One region of the Shewanella avicenniae genome, then DNA from elsewhere that is predicted to be linked to it. Evidence: predicted binding sites of a transcription regulator. Region 1 holds the regulator's gene; each other region holds the start of a gene.

Region 1 (5,758 bases):
GGGCGGTAGCGCTGTTGATGCAGCCATCGCAGCAGATGCGATGCTCGGGCTGGTGGAACCCACTGGTGCAGGGATGGGCGGCGATCTGTTTGCGATAGTGTGGAGTGCGAAGGACAAGCAGCTGTATGGGCTAAATGCGTCTGGTCGTAGTCCTAAATCGCTGACACTGGATATGTTGCAGCAGATGGGGCTGGAATACTTACCGCCTTTTGGTCCATTACCCGTTTCTGTGCCCGGGGCGGTTGATGGCTGGTTTGAACTGCATAATAAGTTCGGTAAATTGCCGATGGCAAACAACCTCGCGCCGACTATCGCTTATGCGCGTAATGGTTTTCCTGTCTCTGAATTGATTGCGTACTACATGCAAGCGAGCGCTAAGCGGTTGGGTAAATTTCCCGGCTTCAAAGAAACCTATATGCCCCATGGCGCTATGCCGAAAACTGGTGAGATTTTTAAAAATCCGGCATTAGCCAGTACCTTAGAAAAAGTTGCTAAGGGGGGGCGTGATGCCTTCTATAAAGGTGATATTGCCAAGAGTATCGCGGCGTATATGAAGGCGCAGGGCGGATATCTTAGCTATGACGATCTTGCCAGCCATCAAAGCGAATGGGTTAAGCCAGTTTCTGCGAACTATCGTGGCTATGACGTGTGGGAATTACCGCCAAACGGACAAGGTATTGCAGCGCTGCAAATCCTCAAAACCATGGAGCCGTTCGATGTAAAAGCGATGGGGCAATTAAGTGCTGAATATGTGCATCTGTTTGTTGAAGCGAAAAAGCTCGCGTTTGCTGACCGCGCTAAGTTTTACAGCGATCCTGCCTTTAACGATATCCCCGTAAAGCAGTTGATTTCGGAAAAATACAATTATGAACGTGCCAAGTTAATCGATCTTAACAAAGCGGCTAAAAGCGTTGAACCAGGTAATCCCAACCTTTTACATGGCGATACCGTTTATCTCACAACTGCCGATGCAGAAGGCAATATGGTGTCGCTGATTCAAAGTAACTACCGTGGGATGGGCTCTGGCATGACGCCGCCAGATTTAGGGTTTGTATTGCAAGACCGTGGTCAGTTATTTGATCTAACCCCTGGCAGGTTTAATAGTTATGCTCCCGGAAAGCGGCCGTTTCACACCATTATTCCCGCATTTGTCACCAAAGATGGTAAGCCGTGGCTGAGCTTTGGTGTTATGGGCGGGGCAACCCAGCCGCAAATGCATGCCCAGATCATGATTAATATCATTGATTTTGGTATGAATTTACAGGAAGCTGGCGATGCACCACGAATATTACATACCGGCTCGACTCAGCCAACCGGTGAGGTGATGGAAGACGGCGGCTACGTCAGCCTTGAATCGGGCTTCCCGATGGAAACTCGCCGAGAATTAATGAAAAAAGGCCATGTCATGCGTGACTCGCTGGGCGCATTTGGTGGCTATCAAGCTATTGGTTTCGACGCCAAATCTGGCGTTTACCGCGGTGCTTCGGAAAGCCGTAAAGACGGACAGGTTTCCGGATATTAGTAACAAAATAACGCGTTAACATTTGAATAGATAAGCGGATAATGTTGCGTAAATATCATCTGCAGTAAAAGGTATCTTGATGGATATTATCGATATGCCACGTGAACAGTTGGGAATTTGTGCCGAAGGTAATCTACATAGCATCTATTTGATGTTTAATGCCGTAGAAGGTGCTGAGGTGCAGATGCGGCCTTGCTTAGCGAGCATCGCCCAGCACATTTATGAGTTATCAGATCAGTATGCTGATAGTGCCTTTAACGGGTTTGTTGCTGTAGGAGCTAACTATTGGGATAGCTTGTATCCAGATGGCCGACCACACTTGTTGCGCCCATTTCCAGCAATGGCAGAGGGGAATCGAGATGCGCCAGCGCTTGAGTATGATCTGTTCATCCACCTTCGTTGCGATCGACTAGATATTCTGCATCTTGTGGCCAATGAGGTGTATGACATGCTGGACGATCTCGCTGAACTGCAAGAAGAAGAGCGCGGTTTTCGCTACATGGATAATCGCGACCTGACGGGGTTTGTCGATGGCACAGAGAACCCTAAAGGGCGTAATCGTCAAAAAGTCGCGTTAGTTGGCGATGAAGACCACCCATTTCGCGGTGGCAGCTACATTCATGTGCAGAAATATGCGCACAACATGAAGAAGTGGCAACGCTTACCGATGAAAAAACAGGAAGATATTATCGGCCGTACTAAGCAAGATAACATTGAGTATGAATCTGAAGATAAGCCGCTGACCAGCCATATTAAACGCGTCAATCTTAAAGATGAAAATGGTGAGTCTATGGAGATTCTGCGTCAAAGTATGCCGTTTGGTGGTTTAAAACAGCAGGGGTTGATGTTCATTTCGACTTGCCGCACCCCTGAACACTTTGAAAAGATGTTGGCCAGTATGATTCATGGCGACGGTGCGGGGCATCACGACCATATGCTGCATTTTACTCAAGCGATGAGCGGTTCATCCTTCTTTGCACCATCTTTGGATTTTATGCTTCAATATGACGATTAATCGCTATCGATGACAGATAAAACAACAGGCACCGCATGGGTGCCTGTTTTGCTTCCAACGTGGGTCAGCTTATTCGCAGTAATTAAACAGCGATTTGACGGTTTCTAAGGTGTCATCGATCTGTTTAATGTTTGATGGACAGATAAAAATAGTATCGTCCCCAGCGATAGTACCCAAAATACCTTCCGGCTTACCGATAGAATCCAGTAAGCGCGCGATCAGCTGCGCCGCGCCGGGACTGGTTCTCACCACAATCATCGCCTGATTGTGGTCAACATCCAGTACCAAGTTTTTCAGCGGACTACCTGCCGTTGGCACACCAAGCTCAGCCGGTAAGCAATACACCATCTCTTGCTTGGCGTTGCGGGTTCTCACCGCGCCAAATTTGCTGAGCATGCGCGATACTTTAGACTGATTAATGTTGTTAAACCCTTCAGTCTGCAGTGCGCTGACAATTTCCCCTTGAGAGCCAAATCGCTCTTCTTTTAAAAGTGCTTTGAATGTCTTGATCAGATCATCCTGGCTTTTTGCTGTTTTCATTAAGTTATCTATTCCAGGTATTCATTTAGACAGGTTAATGCTGCATATATTTCAAATTTTTGTCAACAAATAGTCAGATTGAGTGAATAATAATGCATGTTTAACTGTAAGCATTTATAGACATAGAGATTTGAAACTTTTAAATCCCCTTTCAAACTAGTACCTAACCCTATGACTAAGGGATAATTGCAGCTTTTGTGATCATGACTTAAATTCACTTCACACTAAAGTTGGATCTACATCACAAAAAGTCCGATGATTGACGGAGTAAGACTATGAAAGTTGCCGTACTTGGTGCTGCTGGTGGTATTGGCCAGGCTCTTGCACTTTTGCTGAAGACCCAATTACCTGCAGGTTCTCAGCTGTCGTTGTATGATATTGCCCCTGTTACCCCAGGTGTTGCGGTTGATTTAAGCCACATCCCTACAGCCGTAGAAATAAAAGGATTTTCCGGAGAAGATCCTTCACCAGCGCTCGTTGGTGCAGATGTAGTGTTAATTTCTGCGGGTGTAGCGCGTAAACCCGGAATGGATCGCTCTGATCTGTTCAATATCAACGCGGGTATTGTGCGTAACTTGATTGAAAAAGTTGCTGCAACCTGCCCGAAAGCCTTGATTGGTATTATCACCAACCCAGTTAACACGACTGTTGCTATCGCGGCTGAAGTGTTGAAAAAGGCCGGTGTTTACGACAAAAATCGCTTGTTCGGTGTCACGACCTTAGACGTGATTCGTTCTGAAACCTTTATTGCTGAACTTAAAGGGCTGAACGTTGCTGACGTTAAAATTAACGTCATTGGCGGTCACAGCGGTGTGACTATTCTGCCGTTACTGTCGCAAGTTGAAGGTGTGAGCTTCAGCGATGATGAAGTTGCCTCACTCACTAAACGTATTCAAAACGCGGGTACTGAAGTAGTTGAAGCCAAGGCCGGTGGCGGTAGTGCCACGTTGTCGATGGGGCAAGCGGCTTGTCGCTTTGGTCTGTCGTTGGTGCGTGGTCTGCTTGGTGAAGCGAATGTTGTTGAATGCGCCTATGTTGATGGCGGCAGCGAACATGCAACCTTCTTCGCCCAACCGGTATTGCTCGGTAAAAATGGTATTGAGCAAGTACTGCCTTACGGTGACGTTAGCGCATTTGAAGCGCAAGCACGCGACAGTATGCTCGATACTCTAAACGCCGATATTCAGCTGGGTGTTGAGTTCGTTAAATAACACGAGTGTGATTGCATCAAAAAGCGGAGCCAATAAATATGCTCCGCTTTTTTCATGTCTGTTTGCTGAACTGCTGTTAACGGCGTTGTCGGTATCTAGTGTGTTCTTGATACCGCGATTTTCGCTAGGCTAATGAGCGCCTGTTTAATTTCACCTTCGGCAATAGGGGCTAGGGCTGCGATGGCCTTTTCTGACTCTTCAACCGCTCTTTGATAGGTGTAGTCGAGTGCACCACAGGTATTCAGTGCTTCAACGATAGTGGCGATATGCTCAGTGCCATCGCCTTGTTCAACCGCGGCGCGAATGATCTGCTTGGCCGTGTCATCGCCGTTTGAAATGGCATAAATCAATGGCAGAGTAGGTTTGCCTTCAGCCAAGTCGTCACCGATATTTTTACCTAACTCTTCAGGGTCGGCAGTGTAATCAAGTAGGTCATCAATCAATTGGAACGCAGTACCTAAGTATTTACCGTAATCCGCCATCGCTTGTTCTATGTGCTTATCACAACCTGCGACTACCGCAGCGAGCTGAGTAGCTGCTTCAAACAATTTGGCTGTTTTACAATAAATGACACGCATGTAGGTTTCTTCTTTCGTGTCAGGGTCATTACAGTTCATTAACTGCAATACTTCCCCTTCCGCCAGAATATTGGTGGTATCCGCCAATACACGCAGTACTTTCATTGATTCCAATTCTGTCATCATCTGAAACGCGCGGGTATAGAGGAAGTCACCGACCAATACACTCGCACTATTCCCAAACAGGGCGTTAGCTGTTTCACGACCGCGACGCAGGGTTGATTCATCCACCACGTCATCATGCAGTAAGGACGCCGTATGAATAAATTCTACGATTGCCGCTAACTTAACGTGGTCGCCACCGTTATAATTAACTGCACGGGCTGCAAGTACCGACAATAAAGGACGTAAGCGCTTGCCGCCGCCATTAATAATGTAGAAGCCCAGTTGGTTGATCAACGCAACGTCTGATTCTAGTTGTTTATAAATCAGTTGGTTGACTGCTTGCATGTCAGTATCGGCTAACTGACGTATTGCGGTTAAATCCATATTCGACCTAGATTTTACGGGGATGCGACTCCCCCGTTTTGCTTGAGTTGAGATACTACTGCGGCAGGATTTTACCTAAAATTGACTGTTAAGACAGTACTTAAGCTAAGGATGTGTGTAATAAACTGCTCTTTTTTATCTCGGTACCAATTAGGGCTTGCCAGTGTTGGATTCTTCGCGTAGAATCCGCGCCCATTGTCATTAAAGTTTTTGTGGCGCTCAGCGTTATTACATCCTGAGTGCTAAGAATTTCGGAGTAAAATAGCTATGTACGCTGTTTTTCAAAGTGGTGGTAAGCAACACCGTGTTGCTGAAGGTCACACTGTTCGCTTAGAAAAAATCGAAGTTGCTACTGGTGAAACTGTTGAATTTGATCAAGTTCTGCTGGTTGCAAATGGTGAAG
Region 2 (5,758 bases), 1.8 Mb from region 1:
AGTCGTGGCACAGAGTTAAGGTTTCCACTTCATTGCGCACGCCTATTTGACTGGAATAATAAACTTCGGTACCCAAGCGATAATGGTAGAAAGCATCTTGCTGCCCGACAGCCGCTTCGATACCGCAGGTGCCGACTACCTCACCCGTATCGGTATCTTCGAGCACCAGCAGATAGCCTTCATGACCGGGGCGCTCAATCGCTTTAATAAAAGACGCTTCCGAGCGGGCAATTTTTGCCGCCAGTAGCTCATCATTAACAGGTAGTGAAGTGAATCCATGACCGGATTCTACGGCAATGGTGCGTAGCGCTGCGAAGTCGCTGTGACGGATCGGCCTGATGACTAACATGGTTAAGTTCTCCCTTCTCCCAACCAAACAACGGGGACAGTTTTGTCCCCGGATGGGATCGAAACTGCGTACCTCAAACGTGACAGTTTGAGATAAGCTAACCAGCTACCACCTGTGCGACTGCAGCTTCAAAGCGTTGTAAACCTTCAGCAATATCTGCTTCAGGAATGATCAGCGAAGGCGCAAAACGCACCACATTTGCCCCTGCAACTAGGGTCATTAAGCCGTTATCGATAGAGGCCAACAGGAAGTCACGGCTACGGCCTTGATATTTTTCATTCAGCACGCCGCCGAGCAACAAGCCTTTACCGCGAATTTGTGAAAATACGTGGTATTTGTCGTTGATGGCATTTAGGCCATCGCGGAACAGTTGCTCACGCTGCTTCACACCGTCGAGCACTTCGGGGGTGTTGACGATATCCAATACTGCGTTGCCAATAGCGCACGCCAGCGGGTTACCACCGTAGGTAGAACCGTGTGTGCCCACTTTAAAGTGTGCTGCAATCTCATTGGTGGTCAGCATCGCCGCTAATGGGAAGCCACCGCCAATCGCCTTGGCAGAAGTCAAAATGTCAGGCGTGACATCTGTGCCCATGTAGGCATAGAGATCGCCAGTACGGCCAACACCGGTTTGTACTTCATCAAAGATCAGCAGCGCGTTGTATTTATCCGCTAACTCACGCACTTTGCTGAGGAATTCTGGATCTGGGCTAATAATGCCGCCCTCGCCTTGCAGCGGTTCAATCATAATGGCGCAAGTGGCTTCAGACACAGTTGCTTCAAGTGCCGCAATATCATTGTAAGGAATGTGAGTAATGCCTTGAGGCTTTGGTCCAAAACCATCAGAGTAGGTTGCTTGACCACCAACACTTACTGTGAAAAAGGTACGGCCGTGGAACGCCTTATCGAATGCAATAATTTGGTCTTTGCCTTCACCATATTTATCAAACGCATAGCGACGCGCCAGTTTCAACGCCGCTTCGTTTGCTTCTGCACCTGAGTTGGCAAAAAAGACTTTGTCGGCAAATGTGGCGTTCACCAGTTTAGTGGCAAGTTCCAGCGCAGGCTCGTTGGTCATCACGTTTGATAGATGCCACAGTTTTTCGCCCTGCTCTTTCAATGCAGCAACCAACGCTGGGTGACAATGCCCCAATGCGGTGACCGCGATACCACCAGCAAAATCGATAAACTCCTGTCCTTGCTGATCCCAAACTCGGCTGCCTTCCCCTTTTACCGGAATGATAGGGGATGGTGCATAATTAGGCACCATAACTTCGTCGAATTGCTCGCGGGTCAACTTAATTTCTACTGTCATTATTGCTAATCCTTTCTTCACAGAAGGTGGCTTTATCTACGCTTCTGCCGCAGTGTTACCAATGGTTTTGATCGAATGCTACTGCGAGAATGCGTTTGGTATATGTGACATACTTAGCTTAAATGTGATCAAAACACCAGATTGATTACATTAGTAAATGACGCGCACAAACCGATTTTGAATAACAAGTTGATATAGTGCGCTAAACAGGCATTATTCAGCTGGTTTGATGGCATAAATAGTCACAAAAAAAACACAAACTCATCAATTTGTTTAATTATTCGATATGAGTGAATAATTATCCGAATGGTAACAGTGATACGCCTAAGAATGAAGCACTCCTTAGGCGAATTTTTTAGGCGGAGAAAATACTGGTTGGCAAGCTAAGCGTACAGCTTAGACGGCTTCTGTTTTGCGGAAGTTTTGCCCGCTGAGTCGGATCGCTTCTTGTTCGCTCAATTCATAGTAACGGTACATCAATTGCCGTTCGTTGAAGCTCAATTGTTGCCCTTCATCAAGCAGCATGCATTTAGCATAACAAGAGGATTTAGCGATAATTTTAGCGTCATCAGACAGCGCCACAACCCCTTTTGCTTCGGTAAGTTCACGTAGAATAGACACAGCTTTAACATCAGCGAAGCCTAAGCTTTCAGGCAGTTTCCACGTCAACGCTAAACTTTGTTCGGCAATCATCGGCCATACCAAATCTAGCGGGAATTCACACACAGACAAGGCATCATGCAAGGCGCTGTCGCGCTCCACCAAGGCTTGGCGCATCCAAGTGTGGCGCAGTTGCTCAAAAACATCCGCACTGACACTTAACATCACCGACATGCCCAGCTGCTTCATCAGTGCAATGGTGTAAAACAAGGTCGGATCTTGTTGATGTAGCTCGGCCAAGGCGCGCGCTGCGATGCCTTGCAGCTGCGAATAACGCCAAACCTTACGACTGACCCACAGCAAACTCGGTGATTGCGATAACCAATAGCGGCACACATAGTAAGGAATGTAGGCTCGTAAATTATCGAGCCCGATATACGCCAACGCGACTTTCAGATCGTTTACTTGGGTATCACTGTGTTGTTGCCGACGCGCCATAAATGATGGGCTATTTACGATGGCGGTGATATCGCGCCCCAACCAGCCAATTTCCGCAACAATCGGCCGAATACGGTTTAGGTCAACCCGAGGAGAGTTTAGTAATTCCAGTAGTAACAGTTGTTTGTCTGAAACGGCACTGTCTTTAAGAAACAGTTGCGGTTGCGATAAACGGTTACCTAATTCTGCCTGTAATAACTTTGTCAGCTGCTCGGTGAGTTGCGCCACCAGCTGCTGTGCTTGCTGCTTCTTTTCCAAACGTTTTATCGCGGCCTCACGTTCTACCGCGATTTTATGGGCGATAGCTTCAAGCTCTGCATCCAACGGATTTGACACAGCACCACGCTGCTGCCCGGAAATCAGCTGTTTATAAAAGCGTTGTTCGATGTCGTTAATGGCTGACGGTTTTGCACCGCCGACTAAAGAAGCAACCAAAGTCTCTGTTTCCTACAGGTCGTAAACTGGGATGATGGCCTATTCTAACTGTATACGTTATCGGCCTCACCCCTTTTTACGTTAGATATCGCCGAGTTGCGCTGTCGATAGCCGCAATGATGTCAGTAGCACGCCGCTCAGACAAAAAATAGGCTCCTGAGTAGGAGCCTAATATTCTTCAATGCCGCTAAACGTTATTTTTTAAGCGGTTTTACGTCAGTTTCAAACAAGCGGAAAATACGGCGGTATTCATCTAACCAACTTGAAGGCTGACGGAAACCATGCGGTTCAACCGGATAGTACGCCATATCAAAGTTCGGGTTTTCCAGCTCAATTAAGTGCTGCACCAAACGCACACTGTCTTGGAAGAATACGTTGTTATCCACCACGCCACCCAATATCAGCAGATGGTTTTTCAGTCCCGCGGCAAACTCAATCGGAGAGCTACGGTTATAAGCAATTGCATCATCATCCGGCGTGTTGAGAATGTTTGAGGTATAGCCCGTGTTGTAGTGAGCCCAATCCGCAACTGGACGCAACGCTGCACCCGCTTTGAACAACTCAGGCTCACGGAACATCGACATAAAGGTCAGGAAGCCGCCATAAGAGCCACCATAGGTGCCTACGCGGGTTGGGTCGATGTTGGTATTTTGTACCATCCACGCCACACCATCTTTCAAGTCTTCCACTTCTGGGTGACCCATGTTGCGATAGATGGCAGTACGCCAATCACGGCCATAGCCTTTTGAGCCGCGGTAATCCATATCCAGCACAACGTAGCCTTGCTGCGCCAACAAATTGTTGAACATGAACTCGCGGAAATAACCCGAGAAGCCATAGTGCACTTCCTGCAGGTAGCCCGCTCCGTGGTTAAAGATAACGGCCGGATACTTCTCTGCGCGGCGCTTATCAAAGCCTTTTGGCAGATATAAACGGGCATAAACTTTACCGGCACCGTGGGTAGATGGCACTTCGATAATCTCTGGCGCCTGCCAAGGATAGTTAGCAAACTCTGCGCTGGTGTAATTGGTCAGTTGCTTGAGTTCGCCGCCAATTGGCTGCAGATACAACTCATCAGGTTTGGTGAGTTGTGATGCGGTCAGCAACAAGCTATCGCCGCTTGGATTCAGTTGATAATCCAAGGTGCCCGTCCAATCGGTCAACTGCTCATTTTTACCAGTGGCCAGTTCAACGCGATAAACATTGTATTTACCGGGATGATCTTTGTTGGCCTTGTAATAGATGTATTGTGCCTTTGGCCCGACGGTCACATCACTCACCACATAGTTGCCGCTGGTTAACGCCTTTTCTTTGCCAGCCAAAGGTTTGATATACAGTTGTGCATAGCCGGATTGTTCAGACAGATAGAACAAGGTGTCGCTGTTCGGCAACCAACCAAATTGGTTGTGATCATAGTTAATCCACGCATCATCATGCAGGCGGTGTTGGGTAACAAACTTGCCCTTCTGCAGATCAACCGTGGCAATCCAACGGTCTTTGTTATCAACTGCTTCCACCATGACAGCTAACACAGGTTTGCCATCTTGCCACTGCAGAGCGCTTTGCACCCAGCTCCAGTCTTCAATCAAACGGATTTTGCGCGGTTTGGTTTCGCTTTGATATTGCTTGCCTTCAGCTTTAGCATTTTCAGCTTTAACCTTGGCTAACACATCTTCGTTATAGCCAGTTAAGCCTTCGATGGTGACATCCTTTTGGCTATGTTTGGCCAAGTCCAACACCACAAAACGTTGCCCCGGTACATCATCTTCGGCAACCCGAGCGCGTACTGGCACAGACTCAATCTCGCCATCGGCATGAATGTAGTTCGGCATGATGTCGCTTTGCGCGCGGCCAGTGTAATTTTTGTCTTGCAGCACCAAGAACAGGTATTGCCCGTCTGGCGATACGCTCAGCTCTTGCAGCGCATCTTGCTCACCGAGATAAAATGGCTCAGCCGCCATGGTTGGGTCTGCGGCGCGCAATACCGCTTTGTAATCTTCTGCCGCTTTGGCTTTCGCATGCTCTTGCGCCACGTATTGAATCAAGCGCGCTTGCTGCTTGGCGAGGAATGAGCTTGGGTCTTTAACGCCCTCTGGCGCTTTGCTAAACCGAATGTCGGCCAACACCGCAACCATGCCGCTGGCGCTGTCGATTTGGAAAACCTTGTCGCCTTGCCAATAAACCACATCGCCATTGTTCAAGAAGCTGGCACCGTCGATGCGGTCAGCTTGACGAGTGAGTTGCTGGATGTTGCCACTGGCAATGTCTTTCACGAACAAGTTGTTTTGATACACATAGGCTTTGCGTTTTTTATCAGCACTGTAGACGCCCAAACGTTGCGATGCCTTGTGCAGCTCAGCTAACGGCAGAGCTTCGGTCTCGCCGCTGGCAATATTTAATCGGTAGTAATCACGTAGGCGTGATGCACTCTTACCACGAGAAAACAGCACTGATTCGCCGTTATCGCTCCAATATGCGCCTTCTGCCGTCAGTCCCATCCAATCAGGGTCGGCCATAATCTGATTCAAGGTAAGAGGTTGATCGGCAACCGGCGGTGTCGC
Region 3 (5,758 bases), 1.3 Mb from region 1:
CATTAAGCATCCGTAAAATATCGGTCAAGCAAATTGAATTATCTGCAAATCCAATAAGCTGCTGATGTGTAAATATTATCTTTTGCTTGAATAAGCGTCAGTTAGCCCGCACAATCGTCACCCCTCACTAAGATCACACTGTTAACATGGCCGATTCAGAATATCGCAAAGGCATCATTCTCGCGCTTAGCGCCTATATTATTTGGGGCTTCGCACCGCTTTACTTCAAACTTATCAGTGCCGTAGCGCCGCTACAAATCTTGGTACATCGCATCGTCTGGTCTTTTGTGTTGATGGGCGTGTTAATTGTGGTGATGGGCGGTTATGGCCGAGTGCGCCAGGTACTCAAGAATCCGAAGCAACTTATGGTGCTAACCACCACTTCACTTTTGGTCGCTGCCAATTGGCTACTGTTTATTTGGGCAGTGAATAATGACCATCTACTCGACGCCAGCCTAGGTTATTTTATTAACCCGCTGCTCAACGTGGTATTGGGGTTGCTGTTTCTATCGGAACGTTTAACTAAATTTCAATGGGTTGCGGTAGCATTAGCGACCACGGGGGTTGCGATTCAGTTAATCTCGTTTGGCTCAATTCCCGTAGTCTCACTGGCATTAGCAGGGACGTTCGGGGTTTACGCCTTGCTGAGAAAGAAAGTCAATATTGATGCCATGACCGGGCTGGTGGTTGAAACGGCAATTTTACTGCCCCCTGCGTTACTGGTGATGTGGTTCGCGGATGGCGAGCAGGCGTCACATATCCTTACCAACGGTTGGCAACTTAATCTGTTGTTGATGGCAGCGGGCGTCATCACGACGATTCCATTACTCTGTTTTGCAGGTGCTGCCGTGCGTATTCCACTGAGCACGCTAGGCTTTTTCCAATATGTTGGGCCTAGCATTATGTTTATCATGGCGGTGGCGGTATTCCACGAACCGTTTGACATGGAAAAGAGCGTCACCTTTGGCTTTATCTGGAGTGCGCTCTTAGTATTCACCTTCGATATGCTACGACGTCGACGCCGCACTATCGCGTAACTGCCGCAGTAGCGCCGTGGCCTCAGGTGAACTTAGTAATAAGCTAAAGCCCAGTTTCGTTGGAATATAAAGTACGCGCTGCGGGTCGGATACAGCCACCAGCGCCTTACCATCCTGCTTTAATTGAAACCAGCCCAACTGGTAGCCGGGCAGGCCTACACCATTGGTGCGCCATGATAATGCTGGCGCATCATCACTGTTCATATCGACCACTTTCGCAGCATTTAACTCCAAATCGCTGAGGGCAATATTGCGGCCATAGAGCGGTAAATGCAGCTGCAGTTTTTGCTGTGCTATGTCCACTGAGGCGTTGTTTGCCTGCCAATACATCCAGCCAAAGAAGCCCACAGACGCAATCACTAATCCGACAGATACCGACATTGCCATGGCTGGCATTGGCTTACGGTAAACGAACCACATGATGACAATTAAAAAGACAATTAGCCCAGCAAAACTCCAGTGTGCTGACGGGGACAGCGGTGCTAATAGCGAAGTTTGATGTTCCATATCCATATTCCTCATAGCGAACATGGATAAAGTATGAGCGCGGTTGACATAATATGTCAACCGCGCTTTGGGAAAATATCTGTTACAGATCTAACGCGAGGATTTTTGAACGGCGTTGATAGTTGTAGAGCTGCTTTTTCTTGGTCGGCAGTGCATCCACATCCACCATTTGGAAACCATGCTCTAAGAACCAGTGAATGCTGCGTGTGGTCAAGGCAAACAGGCGTGAATAGCCACGCACTTTGGCTTGGTTAACAATGTTTTTCAGCAGCAAACTACCACGATCCATATCGCGATACTCTGGATGAACTACTAGGCAGGCGAATTCACCGGCGTTGTCTTCTTCAAACGGATACAGCGCCGCGCAACCGATCACCAGCGCATCACGCTCGATAATCATAAATTGCTCGATCTCCATCTCCAGCTGTTCACGCGAACGGCGCACCAAAATCCCCTGCTCTTCCAGTGGGCGAATCAGGTTGATGATACCGCCGATATCGGAGATCGAAGCGCGACGTAATCGTTCAGCACTTTCAGTCACAATCTGCGTGCCGATACCGTCACGGGTAAACAACTCTTGCAGCAGCGCGCCATCTTCTTGATAGCTCACCAAGTGACAACGTGGCACACCAGCACGACAAGCATCAATCGCCGCTTTCAAAAACGCCAAGGTGCCGCGATCAGTCTCTTGTTCAGCCAGCGAACTCAACATCCGCTGTGCATCGTTTGGCATCAACTCGGCAATCACATTACCGCTTTCATCATGCACACCATGATTAGCACTAAACCCGATGACCTTATCAGCTTTGAGTTTGATGGCAACTTGCGTTGCAACCTCTTCGGCCGTCAGGTTTAAACTTTCACCCGTCACGGATGCCGCAATCGGCCCCATCAGAATGATGCTGTTCTTTTCCAACTGCTGCTTCAGCCCTTGGGTGTCGATACGACGCACCTTACCTGACAGGCAAAAATCGATACCGTCTTCCACCCCAAGCGGTTGTGCAATCACAAAATTGCCACTAACCACGTTAATTTGTGCGCCTTGCATCGGGGTATTAGAAAGATTCATCGACAACCGCGCAGTGATATCAAACTGCAGCGCGCCGGCCACTTGTTTAATCACTTTTAGGCTACTTTCGTCAGTGATACGCACCCCGTTGTGGTACGCAGGCTCAATGGCATTGGCTTCTAACGCCGCATCAATTTGCGGGCGAGCACCATAGACCAGCACCACTTTGATGCCGAGGCTGTGTAACAGAGAAATATCGTTAACGATTGAACGAAAGTTACCATCCTCAATCGCTTCACCGCCCAACATGACGACGAATGTTTTGCCGCGATGGGCATTTAGATAAGGAGCTGAGTGACGAAAACCGTCAACCAATTCTGTGGTACGCACCGTTAGATTCACCTTCTAGCAGAGATCGGCACGTTTACGGACGACGGCCGATTAAACAGGCGCAATGCTAATGCATTTTCATTCACTACAAAAGCATTTATTTTCACTTTTGCGAGTAATTCCAACACAGTTAGCGGTTAAATGTTACCGAATAATAGCGTTAGTTTGCGACTAATAGATGAAAAAGCCAATAAAAAAGCCTCTGTAAAAACAGAGGCTCTTCAGAATCCAAAGGTAATCGGGTCGATTACTTGATTTTGGCTTCTTTGTAGATAACGTGCTGACGAATTACTGGATCAAATTTTTTGATTTCCATTTTCTCAGGCATGTTACGTTTGTTCTTTTCGGTAGTGTAGAAGTGACCAGTTTTGGCAGTAGATACCAGTTTGATCTTCTCACGATTGCCTTTAGCTTTAGCCATTTTCTATTACACCTTCTCGCCACGGGCACGAAGTTCAGCAACAACTACTTCGATACCTTTCTTGTCGATAATGCGCATACCCTTAGTAGAAACGCGCAGTTGTACGAAACGCTTTTCGTCTTCCAACCAGAAACGGTGGTTTTGCAGGTTAGGCAAGAAACGACGACGAGTTGCGTTTTTCGCGTGCGAACGGTTGTTACCAACCATAGGACGCTTGCCAGTAACTTGGCATACTCTAGACATGTCAATCTTCTCCAAAAACAGTTTTAACGCTCGAGCATTAATGTACCCCGATATGGCCGTCGCCCGAGGCACAAAGAGGGCGCATGTTATACAGGATAATTGAAGAAAGATCAAGCTATCGATCAATTCAACCATCCGCGTTCGGCAAAGGAGACGATCTCTAAATCCCCTACAACCATGTGATCCAACAGGGGAACATCAATGGTGGCCAGCGCACATTTTAATCGCTCAGTTATTCTTCTATCCGCCATGCTGGGCTCTGCCACACCCGATGGATGGTTGTGACAAATAATTACGGCACCAGCCTGTTTTTCCAAAGCAAGGCGGACAACTTCTCGCGGATACACTGATGCGGCATCAAGCGTCCCACGAAATAATTCTACGAACTGAATCACCCTGTGCTGACTGTCCAGCAATAACATTGCAAACACTTCATATGCACGGTCTCCCAATTGTCTCATTAAATAGTCACGAGTTAAATCAGGATTTGTCAAAACAGTGCCTCTTTGTAGCTTTTCTCGTGACACTCTGCGCGAAATTTCAGCAGCTGACTGCAATTGAGCGAACTTCACCGGTCCTAAACCGGGAATTCGACTGATTTGCTGTAACGGTGCAGAGAGGATTTGACGCAATGAACCAAACTCTGCCAACAGTGCGCGGCCCAGTTCAACCGCATTTTGCCCTGGCAGACCATTGCGTAACAGCACAGCGATGAGCTCAGCATCGCTCAGTACCTCGGCGCCATCGCGTAACAGTTTTTCTCGCGGCCCCTCGCCGCTTGGCCAATCTTTAATTCCCATCGGCGACTCCTTTCGCGTTATGAATATTTTTTCCAAGCCGATCAAGTATGGCTGATAATTTGCGAGTTGCAGACTGCCCAGCGCTCAGCGCTTTGTGTTAAGGTTTAGCATTATTTCCTCGTTCAATTTATGTGCTATGAGTCTGAACAATAAAAAAATACTGGTTGGTATTGGCGGTGGGATTGCGGCCTATAAATGCGCCGAGTTGGTCAGACGTCTAAAAGACAAGGGCGCTGAGGTGCGGGTAGTAATGACGCAAAGTGCCAAAGAGTTTATTACGCCGCTTACACTGCAAGCCGTGTCAGGCCATCCGGTCGCCAGTGAATTGCTCGACCCGGCGGCAGAAGCGGGTATGAGCCATATTGAACTAGGGCGTTGGGCGGATCTGTTTATTGTGGCGCCTGCGACCGCGAACGTGATTGCACGAGTGCGTGCCGGCATGGCAGATGAACTGCTGACAACGCTGGCTCTGGCAACTACTGCACCAATGGCAATCTGCCCAGCCATGAATCAACAGATGTATCTCAACACCGCGACACAAGAGAACCTAAGCGTACTCAAGCAACGCGGCGTGCAGATTTGGGGTCCAGCCAGCGGCAGCCAAGCCTGCGGTGAAGTCGGCCCAGGCCGTATGTTGCAACCCGATGAAATCGTCGAGTTAGCCGAGCAGTTTTTTGAAGCACCTATCTTGGCAGGTAAGAAACTACTACTGACCGCCGGTCCGACCCGCGAAGCGCTCGATCCGGTACGCTATATCTCCAACCATAGCTCAGGCAAAATGGGCTTTGCCATTGCCAGTGCCGCTGCGGCGATGGGCGCCGAAGTCATCCTTGTCAGTGGCCCAGTGAACCTTGCCACGCCTGCTGACGTCACCCGCATCGACGTGGAATCGGCACAGCAGATGTTTGATGTGGTAATGCAGCATATCAATCAGCAAGATATCTTTATCGGTTGTGCCGCCGTGGCGGATTACCGAGCCGCAACCGCCGCCGAGCAGAAGCTGAAAAAGATCTCAGCAGAGCAAACACTGCAGCTGACCTTAGTACAAAACCCCGATATTCTCGCCAGCGTTGCAGCGCTTGACGTGCGGCCGTTTACCGTCGGTTTTGCCGCTGAAACCGAAAATGTTGAGCAGTATGCCAAACAAAAAATGGCACGTAAAAATCTCGACATGATTGCCGCAAATGATGTGTCAAAGCAAGGACTTGGCTTTAACTCAGACAGTAATGCCTTGAAAGTATTTACACATTCACACTGTGAAGAATTGCCAGCAACCGATAAACTATCGCTCGCAAAACAACTATTAAAACTTATCGCTGACAAGATAAACGACCATGAAAACTCCAATTGA
Region 4 (5,758 bases), 1.9 Mb from region 1:
AACAATGAATCGGGATCTTCCTTTCCCGCTGCAATCAGAAGCAATTCATCACTGCGAGCACTGAATGTTACATCTGGGCATTGCGGTGGCCGCACGATAAGACGCCCGTTTTGGTAACTGAGCTCAAACTTCAACTGTACATCGGTTATCTCAATCGCAACCCATTTGCCTTGCATAAAATCGAGACAGCGTTGCTCTAGCGCTTCTTTTAGCAGTGTTTGTGTTAGCTGCGTTAACGCTAACTGCTTAATCGTAAATGGAATGACAGCCAAAGGTTTAGCCGCTACTTGTGGCGCATTTTTTAACAGCGACGCGGCCATCTTACTTACAAACAATCCCTGCATTACTAGCCCTTAAAAGTCATCAAAACATGTCAGTCTAACCTTTGTTTATGTGGAGAAACCTGTTTCAAATCAATTCTATGAATAACAATCCTCGTTAAGATCTGCCAACTCATAAAATGGAAGAGAATCGCTAATGGAACTCTTGTGTCCCGCCGGCAACATGGCTTCGCTCAAAGCAGCCATCAATGCGGGAGCTGATGCTGTTTATTTGGGCGTAAAAGACAATACCAATGCGCGCTCATTTGCGGGCTTAAACTTCACCCCAGATACGCTGAAAGATGCGGCGAAACTGTTACGCCGCTCAGGCAAAAAGATGTATCTCGCCATCAATACTTTTGCACAAACTGGGGTGGAACAACGTTGGCATGATGCCATTGACGCCGCTGCAGATTACGGCGCTGATGCACTGATTATGGCGGACCTGTCGCTGCTTGATTATGCGACGACTCACCATCCACAGGTGCCATTACACTTGTCAGTGCAAGCGAGTGTCAGTAACGCTACCGCATTAAATTTCTATCAGCAGCAATTTAATATTCGCCGAGCGGTATTGCCCCGAGTACTTTCATTACAACAAATCAAAGATATTTCGCGCCAAACTGACGTGGAGCTGGAAGTGTTTGCCTTTGGCAGCTTATGCATTATGGCCGAGGGACGTTGTCAATTATCTTCTTACGTCACTGGCGAGTCGCCTAATCGCGGCGGCTCTTGCTCACCGGCAAAATATGTACGCTGGCAAGAGTGCCAAGGTGACCATCAAACACGGCTTAACAACGTGTTAGTTGACAGTACAGCAGAGCATGAAACCATCGGATACCCTGTCATTTGTAAAGGCCGATATATTGCTGAGCACGGTGAACAACCGGAATTTATGCTGGAATCGCCAACGAGTCTAAGCACGCTTGAACTCCTGCCAGAACTGGCTCGCGCTGGTGTCAATTCACTGAAAATTGAAGGACGTCAACGCAGTCCGGCCTATGTTAGTCAAGTAACTAAGGTATGGCGCCAAGCGGTTGACCGATATTTGGCAGCGCCTGAGCAATTCTTCACCGAAGCCCATTGGCATGAAGCATTGCGCAAAGTATCTGAAGGCCAAGTGACGACATTGGGCGCCTATGATAGAAGTTGGCAATAGGAGCAAATAGAGGATGAATTTTTCATTAGGTCCTTTGCAGTATTGCTGGGAAAAAAGTGCGGTAGAAAGCTTCTACGATGCGGTAGCAGCAAGCCCGATTCCGTTGGTTTATCTTGGCGAAACCGTATGTAGTAAAAGGCGTCTATTACGCTGGCAAGATTACCTCGCCATCGCCCAAAAGCTGCAACAAGCTGGCAAATCGGTTGTGCTATCAACACTCGCGTTAGTGCAATCAGATGCTGAAATTAAAGAGTGCAAAAAACAGCTAGAAAACGGCACTTTTACCCTAGAAGTCAACGATATGGGCATGGTGGCGCTTGCTGTAGAACTCAAGCTTCCTTTTGTTTGTGGCCCCGGCATAAACAACTACAACCTCACCTCACTGCAAAAAATGGCAGATTGGGGTATGCAGCGTTTTGTAATGCCAGTGGATCTGTCGCGCAAATGGCTGGAGCCGATAATCGCCAGCAAACCATCGTTTGAAATCGAGGTATTCGGTTATGGTTACCTGCCGCTGGCACATTCCGCCCGTTGCTTTACTGCCCGTCATCATCAATTGAAAAAGGATGATTGCGACACCATTTGCCAACGCTATCCTAAAGGATTGCTAAGCCAAACCATGGAACACCAAGACCTATTGCGGATCAATGGTATTCAGACGCAATCCGCAGCCTGCTGTGATTTGCGTAAGGATATACCGACGATGGCAAATATGGGCATTGACTGGTTTCGCATCTCGCCATTTAGCGTTGAGCATATCGCGATGGCAACTGCATTGATTAACGGTGAGCCGCACACTCTGCTTGATGCCACAAATCGCTGCAACGGCTACTGGCATGAAGCTGCCGGCATGACATTGGTGTAATGCATTGCAGTGTGCTAATTAAGTGTCAACTTAGCGTTTTAAATACAAAAATTTGTCGATAATTAGACTAATAATCCACACTAGAAAGACTGCAAAGCTAAACCACTCGATACAAGCAGGCCACCAAAACTCGGGTCTGCTTCCCTCCAGCACCATCTCCTGATAAAACGGCCGATTACCTTCGGTAAGCCCCATTTTAAAGAGTGGTAACACAAGAAATGAAGCTTGCCCCAACAAGGCAAAACCCGCTGGTAGCCATGACCAGGTACGAAAAATGCTTTGATAGCCCAAGGCTAAGTTAATCAGATAACACAAGGCGCTCATCGAGCCAAACATAAAAAACCACTTCAACATGGCGGTATGCAAGTGATAAACATTGATTGGAAATAGCCCTATCCCGGCCAAGGTAAAACAGGCTAACGCCATGGCCAAATAACATAGCGCACCGGAAATCGATTTAGAGAATGGCATCGAATAGAGGCAAAACAACACTAAAGATAAACCGCCGAAAAACAAACCGCCATTCAATACAACAGCAAACGGCGAGTGACCGTAATTGCCCAGTTCGCTTAAAGTGAAATTAAACGGTGTTATGTGCTCGGCTAAAACAGACGATGCGCCCACAAGCGCGACCAGCACGCCTATACTAATCCCCAAAATACCAAGCCCGCCGAAGATGACGGCCAATCGGACAAATCGTAGCTGTTTTTCCATAGTTGACGTTTTTCTCAGTCGCCACGTACTAGGTTGAAGGTAGATAGCGTGCCCGTCACTTCAATCGCGAGACCGCCAACTGGGCTCATCACAATAAAACTACCATACAAATGTTAGTAGGGATAATTAGCTTTGCGCTCACTGTATCGCAAAATGCGCGTTTACAAATCAATTCGTTACTTTAACAGCACCACTAAAACACCGCAGTTTGCAAGCATCTAACCGGCCAACGGATAGAATAAAAATTCAAGACGGCTGATTAATCTTGCGAGCGCACGAAATTGACATCCCAAATTTACAAGTTTTTAGTGACAAGGTAACCTTGGAAGTTTCCGCTGATACGGATCCCAGCAATAAGCCCCCCAATTTGCTTATCGCCCAGCTTAAAACGGAACATAAAAGTGACAACAATAAAAAAACATACGCTCAAGCAGCTTTTAACCTTTATCGTGCCATCACTCATTGGTGTTTTTCTGTTTATGACACCAATCAGCTACCAAGATGCAGTGACCATTCCAGTCGCCATTCTTGCCAAAGCCCTTCAAGCCGCCATTGGCGATGCGATTGGTACCGTACTGACCGTTATTGTATTGGCGATGGCGCTGATGTCACTTGCCGTAGTTCTGTTAAAGCCCAAATTTGTAAGAACCAACGGTTTTCTTAATAACCTGCTCAATGTCAATCCATTCTGGCTCCTGGTACGACTGTTGGGTGCAGTGTTTATTGCCATGACCTACTTTGGATTTGGCCCAGACGCCGTTACCTCAGCTGCTACAGGTGGTTTGGTATTTGGCGACTTACTGCCGGTGCTATTCTGTGTATTTTTCTTTGCAGGTTTATTACTGCCGTTACTGCTGAACTTCGGTTTGCTGGAATTGTTTGGCACGTTACTCACCACAATAATGCGTCCCGTATTTAATCTTCCCGGTCGCAGTGCAATTGACTGTGTTGCATCTTGGTTAGGAGACGGCAGCGTGGGGATTTTGCTGACCAGTAAACAATATGAAGACAAATTTTACACTCAACGAGAAGCCGCAATTATTGGCACAACCTTCTCAGCGGTATCCATTACCTTTAGCTTGGTGGTGATTGCCCAAGTCGGCCTAGAAGCCAAGTTTGTGCCCTTCTACCTCACCGTCTGTTTGGCAGGCTTAGTTGCTGCTATCGTCGTGCCACGCTTGCCGCCATTGCGCTGGAAAAAGGATGAATACATCAACGGCACGCCACGCCATGAAAACGACGAAACCGTACCTGATCATCATCACGTGTTATCTTGGGGCTTTCATCTCGCCATGGAAAAAGCCAGCAAAGTCAGTAGCGTAAAACAGATTATTACTGAAGGAAGTAAAAACGTTATCGATATGATTTTTGGTATTATTCCGGTGGTGATGGCGATTGGTACAACAGCTCTGATAATTGCAGAGCACACCCCCGTTTTTGACTATCTTGGCATGCCGTTTCAACCATTACTCGAATTGTTGCAACTGCCAGAAGCTGCAGAAGCCTCAAAAACGATTGTAGTGGGCTTCGCCGACATGTTTATCCCGTCGATTCTGGCCAGCAATGCCATCCACGCTGACATCACAAAATTTGTGATCGCGGCGCTTTCAGTCACCCAACTGATCTACATGAGTGAAGTGGGCGCACTGCTGATTGGCAGTAAAATTCCGGTCAACGTTGGGGAGCTATTTGTTATTTTCTTATTGCGGACCTTGGTAACCTTGCCTGTAATTGCAGGCATGGCACATCTATTTTTCTAAGCCCTCTTCTACACATGAATGCCCGACGTCACTAAAAAGGTCGGGCATTGCGCTTACTCGTTGTCATAATTTTGCCATTCAGGCTTCATATCTCAGTCAAACATCATGCTTAAAGTGTGCTCAATACTGCCGTAAGCTGCGCAGCCAGCTCGGCATGCACTTATCTATCTATAAGGCCGAGCATGATATTCACTGTCGAAAAAGTCGTCGCAGATAACCTTCCCACGATCAATAACAAACCTTGGTTGGCAAAGCCCACAAAGGCGATGCTGCGATATATGCTCAACGAGCAACAATGCAATGAAATTGCTACTCAATTTAGCCATCTGCAGGGCGTCGATTTTGTCGAGCAAGTACTGCAGTGCTTTAATATCTCTTACACTGTGCCAGACGTTGAATTAGAAAATTTGCCCCCATCTGGCCGAGTAGTGATTTTTGCCAACCACCCTATCGGCTCGCTCGATGCCTTAGTGCTCATCAAACTAATTAGTGAAGTCCGTGCCGACTTAAAAGTGGTGGCAAATGAATTGTTGATGCATCTGCCACCGCTGCATAGCCTGCTACTACCAGTGAGAAATATGACGGGTGGTACGCCAAAACAGCAGCTAGAGAAGATTCATCAGCACTTACACAATGACGGTGCAGTGCTGATTTTCCCCGCCGGTGAAGTATCACGTTTACGGCCAAATGGCGTTAGAGATACCCGCTGGCATTCAGGCTTTCTTAGAATCGCCACCAGTTGTAATGCGCCCTTATTGCCTATGTACGTCAACGCAAAAAACTCAGCCGCCTTCTACGGCGCATCAATGATCTATAAGCCTTTGGCGACGCTGATGTTGGTCAAGGAGATGTTTAAACAAAGTAATCGCACCTTCCCTGTTCGCATCGGTGGATTGATCCCTGCAGATGCAATTTCGGGCAATGATTTCACGATTAAAAC

What was found. Region 1 encodes ArgR, which controls arginine synthesis, uptake and breakdown. Its sites were predicted from a motif close to ANTGAATANNTATTCANT; they were not measured.
Region 2: the regulator ArgR is predicted to act here: its motif matches at 1,894-1,911, upstream of JYB87_RS03595 (aspartate aminotransferase family protein).
Region 3: the regulator ArgR is predicted to act here: its motif matches at 3,013-3,030, upstream of argA (amino-acid N-acetyltransferase).
Region 4: the regulator ArgR is predicted to act here: its motif matches at 3,292-3,309, upstream of JYB87_RS05770 (YjiH family protein).

Annotation. Positions count from the first base shown of each region.
Region 1 is NZ_CP071503.1:3,211,521-3,217,278, reverse strand. It holds gene ggt (gamma-glutamyltransferase) at 1-1,522, shown strand, start outside; gene JYB87_RS14275 (Dyp-type peroxidase) at 1,602-2,537, shown strand; gene argR (transcriptional regulator ArgR) at 2,607-3,077, opposite strand; gene mdh (malate dehydrogenase) at 3,353-4,288, shown strand; gene ispB (octaprenyl diphosphate synthase) at 4,384-5,355, opposite strand; gene rplU (50S ribosomal protein L21) at 5,623-5,758, shown strand, end outside.
Region 2 is NZ_CP071503.1:826,499-832,256, reverse strand. It holds gene astA (arginine N-succinyltransferase) at 1-349, opposite strand, end outside; gene JYB87_RS03595 (aspartate aminotransferase family protein) at 447-1,664, opposite strand; gene JYB87_RS03590 (HDOD domain-containing protein) at 2,061-3,197, opposite strand; gene JYB87_RS03585 (S9 family peptidase) at 3,392-5,758, opposite strand, start outside.
Region 3 is NZ_CP071503.1:350,066-355,823, reverse strand. It holds gene rarD (EamA family transporter RarD) at 147-1,037, shown strand; gene JYB87_RS01580 (PH domain-containing protein) at 1,008-1,544, opposite strand; gene argA (amino-acid N-acetyltransferase) at 1,627-2,943, opposite strand; gene rpmG (50S ribosomal protein L33) at 3,191-3,364, opposite strand; gene rpmB (50S ribosomal protein L28) at 3,371-3,607, opposite strand; gene radC (RadC family protein) at 3,730-4,407, opposite strand; gene coaBC (bifunctional phosphopantothenoylcysteine decarboxylase/phosphopantothenate--cysteine ligase CoaBC) at 4,544-5,758, shown strand; gene dut (dUTP diphosphatase) at 5,742-5,758, shown strand, end outside.
Region 4 is NZ_CP071503.1:1,301,740-1,307,497, reverse strand. It holds gene ubiT (ubiquinone anaerobic biosynthesis accessory factor UbiT) at 1-344, opposite strand, end outside; gene ubiU (ubiquinone anaerobic biosynthesis protein UbiU) at 478-1,479, shown strand; gene JYB87_RS05780 (U32 family peptidase) at 1,493-2,344, shown strand; gene JYB87_RS05775 (DUF998 domain-containing protein) at 2,375-3,058, opposite strand; gene JYB87_RS05770 (YjiH family protein) at 3,538-4,818, shown strand; gene JYB87_RS05765 (GNAT family N-acyltransferase) at 5,001-5,758, shown strand, end outside.